DNA from 2 places in the Rhodopseudomonas sp. BR0C11 genome. Region 2 is predicted to be linked to the other one. Evidence: riboswitches for the same ligand, from Rfam matches in the RefSeq annotation. Region 2 holds a riboswitch; the other holds the start of a gene.
The links. Region 2 has a riboswitch for S-adenosylmethionine ahead of DYI24_RS18275 (O-succinylhomoserine sulfhydrylase). Riboswitches for the same ligand answer to the same signal wherever they lie in the genome.

Region 1 (3,653 bases), on a different contig from region 2:
CAGCGCGGCCGGGTGGTCGGCGCGCTCGATGAAGGGCAGCCGGGCGATGATCTTCGGCGCGCCGTCGGTTTCCAGCGCCAGCCACCACGGATTGTTGCCCGAGGTCGCCGACACCAGCGCCAGGTCGCCCTTCGACTTCGCCACCGCCTCGACCGCCGCCGACGCCGAGAAGTGCGCCACGTACGGCACCGTGAACCCGAAATGGAAGCGGGCGGAATCCCGCATCGCCGACTCGCCGAGCGACTGGTCGGCGTGCACCGAGAACGGCGCCTGCACATAGGTGAAAGTCGCGATGATGACCCGCCAGATGCTCTCGACGGTGTCGAGCGGCAGGATGCCGTGGTGGCGCTGCACCAGGCGCCGCATCATGTCGGCCTCGCGCGCCGGGCGGAATGCCGAGCCGACCTCCTGGGTCTGCTTCACCGCGATCAGCCGGTCGATGATCTCGCCGCGCTGCATCAGCAGTTGGTGCACCTGCTCGTCGATGCTGTCGATCTCCTGGCGCAGGTCGGCGAGCGACGGCGGCGAGGGCGGCTTGGTCATTGCTTCAGAACCTCGGACAGAAACGGGGATCGGCAGTCGCGGCGGTGCCGCGGTGCGTCCTTCTGCTTAAGAAACGGGGGCAGCGAAGGCAAAGGAAACATTGACGCTTTCCGGGCCAGGCTGCGCGGCCGTCGTGTTGACGGCTTTCGGCTTTGCAATTATCGTCCGGGCCAGAACTCGTGGTCATTTGAGCCGGCCGGCTTGCAGCCACGTTAAACAACTCGCTAAACAGGCCGGGGACAGTTCCGATCCCGGCCGAACCAATGTTCAGGCCGGGTTTTTTATTTGCCCTGCCGTTCTTATCTGAGGTCGAACCGGGGCGTCCCCGGGATGTCGAGGCCGTTGGCAGGCGTATGATGAATATCCATTCGATGAAGGGGCAGAAGATCGCCGCCGGCGAGCGGACCCAGGAGGTCGATCACCCGCATTCGCTCATCGCACAGTTCGGGGCCGACCAGCCGCTGCCGCTGGATTGCGGCATCGAGCTCAGCCCGTTCCAGATCGCCTACCAGACCTACGGCACGCTGAACGCGGACAAGAGCAACGCCATCCTGGTCTGCCACGCCCTGACGATGGACCAGCACATCGCCAACGTGCATCCGATTACCGGCAAGCCCGGTGGCTGGCTGACCCTGGTCGGTCCCGGCAAGCCGATCGATACCGACCGCTATTTCGTGATCTGCTCGAACGTGATCGGCGGTTGCATGGGCTCGACCGGCCCCGCCTCCACCAACCCCGCCACCGGCAAGGCCTGGGGGCTCGATTTCCCGGTCATCACCATTCCCGACATGGTGCGCGCCCAGGCGATGCTGATCGATCGGCTCGGCCTCGACAAACTGTTCTTCGTCGTCGGCGGCCCGATGGGCGGCCTGCAGGTGCTGCAATGGTCGGTGGCGTTCCCCGAGCGAGTGTTCTCGGCGCTGGCGATCGCCTGCGCGACCCGGCACTCAGCACAGAACATCGCCTTCCACGAACTCGGCCGCCAGGCGGTGATGGCCGATCCGGATTGGCAGCACGGCCGCTACTTCGAGCACGGATGCTTCCCGCATCGCGGCCTCGCGGTGGCGCGGATGGCCGCGCACATCACCTACCTGTCGGACGCGGCGCTGCATCGCAAGTTCGGCCGCAAGATGCAGGATCGTGATCTGCCGACGTTTTCGTTCGACGCCGATTTCCAGGTCGAGAGTTACTTGCGCTATCAAGGCTCGTCGTTCGTCGAGCGGTTCGACGCCAACTCGTATCTGTATCTGACCCGTGCGATGGATTACTTCGATATCGCGGCCGACCATGACGGCGTGCTGGCTGCCGCGTTTCGCGGCACGCAGACGCGGTTCTGCGTAGTGTCGTTCACCTCGGACTGGCTGTTTCCGACCTCGGAATCGCGCGCCATCGTGCATGCTCTGAACGCCGGCGGCGCGCGGGTTTCGTTCGCCGAGATCGTCACCGACAAGGGGCACGACGCGTTCCTGCTCGACGAGCCGGAGTTCATCGATATCGCGCGCGCTTTCCTGCAATCGGCCGGCACTGCGCGCGGCCTCGGCAAGGCGGAGCACTGATCATGTCGGTGCAGGAAGGCTTGCCGCTGGAAGATCACGCGCGTCCGCAACTGCGCGTGCATCGCGCCGACCATCTGCTGGTCGCCGATATGGTCGAGACCGGCTCGAAGGTGCTCGACGTCGGCTGCGGCGAAGGCGATCTGATGCAGCTCCTCGAATCCCGCGGCGTCGATTGCCGCGGCATCGAGCTGTCGCGCGAGGGCGTCAATCGCTGCGTCGCGCGCGGTCTTGCGGTGGTGCAGGGCGACGCAGATACCGACCTCGATCACTACGTCGACGATGCGTTCGACTACGTGATCCTGTCGCAGACGCTGCAGGCGACGCGGCAGCCGAAAGAGGTGCTGGAGAATCTACTTCGGATCGGCCGCCGCGCGATCGTGTCGTTTCCGAACTTCGGCTACATCAACATGCGGCTGCAGCTGCTGATCCATGGTCAGATGCCGCGCACCGAGAACCTGCCGGCGACCTGGTACGACACGCCGAACATTCACTTCTGTACCATCAAAGACTTCATCGGGCTGTGCGATGAGATCGGCGTCAAGATGGAGCGCGCGGTGGCGCTCGACCGCTACGGTCGGCCGCTGCGGCTGAACGCGCCATGGTGGTTCTGGAATATGTTCGGTGAGCAGGGGGTGTTTTTGCTCAGCCGCGCGCAGAAAAAACCGCCGCTGCAGGCCGCCGACTACGTGGCACCTTAGTCGTACTTAATAAGTCGTTAATACGTGCGGTGATCAGTTCACCGCACGCGATACGTGTAAAAATGTTGCGTATCATGAAATTTCCTCGAAATTTCCCCTAAAATCTGACTCTCGCTTTCTCAAAGCCATCCTCTCGCCATCCCTAATCGATTAACGCGTCGACCCCGATGTCGGCCCGTGCGGGTCGGCGCGTCTCGAGGAGTTCCGGAGAGAGAGTCTGTATGGTTGTGTTTTCTGCGTTTGGATTGTTCCGCTTCGTCGCTGCCGCCCTGTCGTTCGTGGCGCTCGCGGCGATCGCTGCTCCCGCATCGGCCAAGCCGCTGCATCGTCACCACGCTCACGCGTCCAGCTATTCGCATCACTCCGCGTCTCGTCACGCGCACCATCATCGTCGCTCGCACGCGTGGCGCCGTCACGGCCGCATCGCGCAGCAGCAGGCGGAGGTCGCGCCGTCGGCTTTCGGTTTCCCCGCTAACGATCCGGCCATGGACGTCTCGGCCGCGATGGCGCAGCCGCAGCTGCAGCCCGCGACGCAGAAGCGCACCAGTCGTCGTCAGCGCCTCGCCGCCCAGCAGCAGGACTTCCAAACGCAGTCGTGGAATGGCGGCGGTACCGGCTCGAGCCTGGTGGAAGCTGCGCGCAGCTACATCGGCAGCGGCAATCCGACCGGCCGACGCGCGCTGTGGTGTGCGCGGTTCATGAACATGGTGCTTGAGCGCACCGGCCATCAGGGCACCGGTTCGGACATGGCGAGCTCGTTCGCGCGCTACGGCCAGCGCATCTCCGGTCCGCAGGTCGGCGCGATCGCGGTGATGTCGCGCGGCAAGCGCGGCGGCCACGTCGGCGTCGTCAGCGG
Region 2 (5,820 bases):
ACCGCGTATCCGAGCGGTGCCTGGGTGTTCAATCCGTACGCCTGGCAGCTGCTGTTCGTGTTCGGCGCCTGGTGCGCGATGGGCGGCGCCAAGCGGCTGTCGCGGGTGCTGGCGTCGAGAGTCACGCTTTGGCTGGCGGCTGCTTATCTGGTGGCGGCGTTCTACGTCACGCTGACCTGGTACACGCCGCAATTGTTCCACACCCTGCCGAAATGGCTCGAGCAGTGGATGTACCCGATCGACAAGCCGAACCTCGACGTGTTGCGTTTCGCGCACTTCCTGGCGCTGGCGGCCCTGACGGTGCGGTTCATTCCGCGCGACTGGCCGGCCTTAAGCTCGCCCTGGTTGCGGCCCTTGATCCTGTGCGGCCAGCACTCGCTCGAGATCTTCTGCATTGGCATCTTTCTCGCTTTCGCCGGCTATTTCATCCTGGCGGAAGTCTCCGGCGGCGCGGTGCTGCATTTCTTCGTCAGTGTGACAGGGATTTGCATCATGTCTGCCGCTGCGTGGCTCTTCTCGTGGTACAAGAATGTGGCGAGCAAGGCCGGGTCGCGGACACCACCGGACGCCGACCTCGCGGGAGGCGATGCAGCATGAAGGCCGTGGCGATGGCCGGCTTGAAGTGGATGGTGGCCGTGGCGCTGCTCACGGCGGTCGGCTTGTCGCCCCGCGCAGCCGTCGCCGAGGATGCTCCCACCTGTGTTCCGCCAGCCTATCTGCTGGCCAGCGAAGCCAAGCTGAAGGGCGTTGCCGCTGCGCTGAAGACCACCCACAAGCTCGACATCCTGGTGGTCGGCAGCCGCTCCTCCACCATCCTGTCGGCCGAAAACAGCTCCTATCCCGGCCGGTTGCAGACCCTGCTGCGCGACCGTTTCCCGGGCGTGACGATCAACGTGATGGTCGAGATGCGGCCGAAGCGCACCGCCGCCGACATTGCCACTGGGCTGGCGGCGCTGGTCGCCGAACGCAAGCCGGTGCTGGTGATCTGGCAGACCGGCACGTTCGACGCGATCCGCTCGATCGACCCGGACGATTTCCGCACCGCGTTGGGGCAGGGCATCGATGCGGTGAAGCAGGCCGGCTCTGACATCATCTTGATGAATTTGCAGTATAGTCCCCGCACCGAGACCATGATCAATCCGGCGCCATATCTCGACGCGATGCGGGTGGTGGCGCAGGAACACGACGTCCCGCTGTTCGACCGCTTCTCTCTGATGCGCCACTGGAACGAGACGGGCGAATTCGATCTGTTCAGCCCGGCGCCGGGGATTGATCTGGCGCTGCGCGTGCACAATTGCCTGGCGCGCGCGCTGATGGCATTCGTCATCGAGGCTGCGCAGACCGATCCGGCGGAGGCAAGGACCCAGCGTTAATGAGAGTTTCCGGCCCTTTGAGATCGGCCGCCGTCGCGGCGTTTTTGGCGACGGCGTCCCTCCTGATCGCTCCTCCGCAAAGCTTCGCGCAGACCCCATCGGAGCCTGTCACGCCAGCCGCCGAGGCGGCGCCGATCGTGGCGCCCGGCGAGGGCGAGGTTGATGTTTCTACGCTCGAGCGCAAGAAAACCGTCGCGGGCGCCGCGCTCGACAAGATTAAAGATGTCGCCAAGCAGGCCGGCGACATCCTCGGCCGCGTGCCCTGCCTGCCGCCGAAGGGCGGCGCCAAGTCGATCGGAGCTTTGCCGCGGGTGGCGCGCAAGCTGGCCGATCACCGCCCGGTGGTGATCGTGGCGTTCGGCTCGTCCTCCACCCAGGGCTACGGTTCGACGTCGCCGGCCTTCAATTATCCGAACCGGCTGGCGGCGCAGCTCCGCCGCCATTACCCGGCCTCCGACATCACCGTGGTCAACAGCGGCAAGGGCGGCGAAGACGCGCCCGAAATGATGCGGCGGCTGAAGTCGACGGTGCTGGATGCCAAGCCCGATCTGGTGATCTGGCAGGTCGGCACCAACGCGATCCTGCGCAATCTCGATCCGGCCGACACCGGCAAGCTGGTCGACGACGGCATCAAGGCGATCCAGTCCGCCGGCGCCGATATCGTGCTGGTCGATCCGCAATACGTGCCGCGCGTCAACGAGCGCGGCGAGAACGCCGGCAAGATGATCAAGGCGCTCGGCCGGCTCGCCGAGTTGCGCCGCGTCGGCATCTTCCCGCGGTTCGAAGTGATGAAGGAATGGCACGAGCAGCAGGCCATCCCGTTCGACAAGTTCGTCATCGCCGACGGGCTGCACATGAACGATTGGGGCTACGCCTGCTTCGCGCAGCTGCTCGGCGACGGCATCATCCGCTCGGTCGATCAGGTTCGTCTCGGCACCGCTGGTCCGAGCGACGTCACGGCATTCCGGCCGATGTAACGAACGACGCGATGACTGCGGTCATCGCGCGCGCAATCACCTGATCGACGTCACGTAACTGCAGGTCACGACGTTACTGAAACAGTCCCGGACGACGCTGTGCGTCGCCCGATACTTCGCGCTCGCTGCCGATACGGCGGCTCGCTCACACCTTGTCGAGAGCGGCGAGCAGATCTTCGATCAGATCGTCCTTGTGCTCGAGGCCCGCCGACAGCCGGATGAAGCCTTCGCTGATGCCGAGTTCGGCGCGCGCTTCAGGCTTGAGGCGCTGATGCGTCGTCGTGGCCGGGTGGGTGACGAGGCTCTTGGCGTCGCCGAGATTGTTGCTGATCTTCACCAGCTTTAGCGCGTTGAGGAAGCGGAAGGCTTCGGCCTTGCCGCCCTTCACTTCGAAGCCGACCAGGGTCGAGCCGGCGCCCATCTGCTTTTTCACCGTGGCGGCCTGCGGGTGATCGGCGCGGCCCGGATACACCAGGCGCGGCACCTTCGGGTGGCCGGCCAGCGCATCGGCGATCGCGGCCGCATTGGAGGTCTGCTTCTCGACCCGGACCGCCAGCGTTTCCAGGCCCTTCAGCAGCACCCAGGCGTTGAACGGCGACAGCGACGGGCCGGTCTGGCGCAGATACATCTGGATGTGTTCTTCGATGAACGCCTGCGACGACAGCACCACGCCGCCGAGACAGCGGCCCTGGCCGTCGATGTGCTTGGTGGCGGAGTAAACCACGACGTCGGCACCGAGCTGCAGCGGGCTCTGCCAGATCGGCGTCGCGAACACGTTGTCGACCACGAGCCGTGCGCCGGCCGCATGCGCGATCTCGGCGATCGCGCCGATGTCGAGCACGTCGAGGGTCGGGTTGGTCGGGCTCTCCAGGAAGAACGTCTTGGTGTTCGGCCTGACCGCGCGCTGCCACTGGTCGAGATCGAGGCCGTCGACCAGCGTCGACTCGATGCCGTAGCGCGGCAGCAGGTCTTCGACGACATAGCGGCACGAGCCGAACATCGCCTTGGAGGCGACGACGTGATCGCCCGCGCGCAGCGGCGCCAGCATCGCGGCGGTCACCGCCGCCATGCCGGTGGCGGTCGAACGTGCTGCTTCGGCGCCTTCGAACTCCGCCATCCGCTGCTCGAAGCTGAACACGGTCGGGTTCGAGAACCGCGAATATTGGAAGCCGGCGTCGTCGCCGGTGAAGCGCGCTTCGCACTGCTCGGCGCTGTCGTAGACGAAACCCTGGGTCAGGAACAACGCCTCGGACGTCTCACCGAATTGCGAGCGCAAGCTGCCGGAATGCACCAGGCGGGTCTCGCGGCGGAAATGGGCCGTGGCGGGAACGGGAATGGTCGGTTTGGACTCGGACATGTGGTCTCCAGCGTGCCCACATCGGACGAAGCGGGCACAAAAAAACCGGCCTGGGGCTCAACCCTCGGGCCGGGACCACAACGTCCCCGGCCTGTTTAGCGACTTGTTTAACGTGGCTGCAAGCCGGCCGGCTCAAATCACCACGGGATAAGTCGGGCTCTTAATCCTCCGTACTCTTCCCGTCAAGCCGGGCTTCGGCTAGCGGTTGAGGCTCGTATCTGAGTTTCCCGGAGGGCATGGCTTGCGCTCCGAAGGACCGACACCGTGCCGTTCACCCTGCCGCCCGACGCCAACGGAATTCTGCCCGACCGCATGATCGCGGCGATGACGGAGTCGGGCCTGATCCTGCCGGACTATCCGTTCGTCGAGAGCCAGATCCAGCCGGCCAGCCTCGACCTGCGACTCGGGCCGATTGCCTACCGGGTCCGCGCCAGCTTCCTGCCGGGGCCGGACTGCACCGTGGCGGAGCGGATCGACGAGCTGAAGCTGCACGAGATCGACCTGTCGGACGGCGCCGTGCTGGAAACCAACTGCGTCTATATCGTGCCGCTGCTCGAAAGCCTGGCGATGCCGCGCCACATCGTGGCGGCCGCCAATCCGAAGAGCTCGACCGGCCGCCTCGACGTGTTCACCCGTGTGATCGCCGACGGCACCCGCCGCTTCGACATGATCGGCGCCGGCTATCACGGGCCGCTCTACGCCGAGATCAGCCCGAAGACCTTCCCGGTGCTGCTGCGCGAAGGCTCGCGGCTGTCGCAGGTCCGCTTCCGCGTCGGTCAGGCCACGCTGGAGCAGGATGAACTCGACGCGCTGCACGATGCCGAGCGGCTGGTCGATGCCGACGATGCGGATCTCACCGGCGGCGTCGCGCTCAGCGTCGACCTCTCGGGCGAGAATTCCGACGGTTTCGTCGGCTATCGCGCCAAGCGCCACACCGGCGTCGTCGATATCGACCGCCGCGGCGGCTATGCGGTCGGTGAGTTCTGGGAGCCGATCGCGGCCCGCCCCGACGGCACGCTGATCCTCGATCCCGGCGAATTCTACATCCTGGCTTCGAAGGAAGCCGTGCAGGTCCCGCCGGACTACGCCGCCGAGATGGTGCCGTTCGATCCCTTGGTCGGCGAATTCCGCGTGCACTATGCGGGCTTCTTCGATCCCGGCTTCGGTTACGAAGGCGCCGGCGGCTCCGGTGCCCGCGCGGTGCTGGAAGTGCGCTCGCGCGAAGTGCCGTTCATTCTCGAGCACGGCCAGATCGTCGGCCGCCTGATCTACGAAAAGATGCTGTCGCGCCCCGACGCGATGTACGGCCAGCGCATCGGCTCGAACTACCAGGCCCAGGGCCTGAAGCTGAGCAAGCACTTCAAGGCGTGAGGCGGACTATCGACGTTGCCGTCAAGCTTGCGGCGTACCAATCACTTGCGTGCCTCGAGTATATTCTGCTGATCGACAACGAGATGGCGAGTGCGCATCTCTTATATCCGGGGCGAGGACCGGCAGTGGAGCAACGAGGTTCTGAAGGCCTCTGCGCAGAATTGAATTACCGAGCTGCAAGTGCGGTTGTCCTTGGCCGAGGTGTATGACGGCCTCCAGTTTCGGTAGCGTCCACGATTGGTCGCGCAGGACTCCAGTCTCTCCGAATGACCGCGATCGAACCCGCTCCAGTCGATTTGCGGCCGTTCAATTGGACGCTGCCTCAGTACCCGCCGGGGTCACCCGCCAGATCGCGTTGCCGACGTCGTCGGCGACCAGCAGCGCGCCGCGCTGGTCCAGCGCGACACCGACCGGGCGGCCCTGCGCCTGTTCGTCGGCGTTGAGGAAGCCGGCCAGAACGTCGGGCGGCGGCCCGGACGGTTTGCCGCCTTCGAACGGGATGAAGATCACCTTGTAGCCGGAGTGCGGCTTGCGATTCCACGAGCCGTGCTGGCCGACGAAAGCACCGCCCTTCATCGCGTCGGGAAACAGATCGCTGGTGTTGAAGGCAAGCCCGAGCGAGGCCGTGTGGTTGCCCAGTGCGTAGTCCGGCACGATCGCTTTCTCGACCAGATCTGGCCGCGGCGGCTTGACGCGGTCATCGACGTGCTGGCCGAAGTAGCTGTACGGCCAGCCGTAGAAT

Region 1: linked by a shared signal. The riboswitch ahead of metX (homoserine O-acetyltransferase MetX) and the one ahead of DYI24_RS18275 (O-succinylhomoserine sulfhydrylase) in region 2 are both predicted to bind S-adenosylmethionine.

Annotation. Positions count from the first base shown of each region.
Region 1 covers NZ_QTKI01000426.1:202-3,854, forward strand. Annotated here, with positions in the region: partial or broken gene DYI24_RS22660 (chorismate mutase) at 1-543, opposite strand, end outside; SAM riboswitch at 713-792, shown strand; gene metX (homoserine O-acetyltransferase MetX) at 897-2,099, shown strand; gene metW (methionine biosynthesis protein MetW) at 2,102-2,797, shown strand; gene DYI24_RS22675 (NlpC/P60 family protein) at 3,019-3,653, shown strand, end outside.
Region 2 covers NZ_QTKI01000266.1:676-6,495, reverse strand. Annotated here, with positions in the region: partial or broken gene opgC (OpgC domain-containing protein) at 1-597, shown strand, start outside; gene DYI24_RS18285 (SGNH/GDSL hydrolase family protein) at 594-1,373, shown strand; gene DYI24_RS18280 (SGNH/GDSL hydrolase family protein) at 1,373-2,350, shown strand; gene DYI24_RS18275 (O-succinylhomoserine sulfhydrylase) at 2,496-3,707, opposite strand; SAM riboswitch at 3,782-3,861, opposite strand; gene DYI24_RS18270 (2'-deoxycytidine 5'-triphosphate deaminase) at 3,972-5,078, shown strand; partial or broken gene DYI24_RS18265 (PQQ-dependent sugar dehydrogenase) at 5,385-5,820, opposite strand, start outside.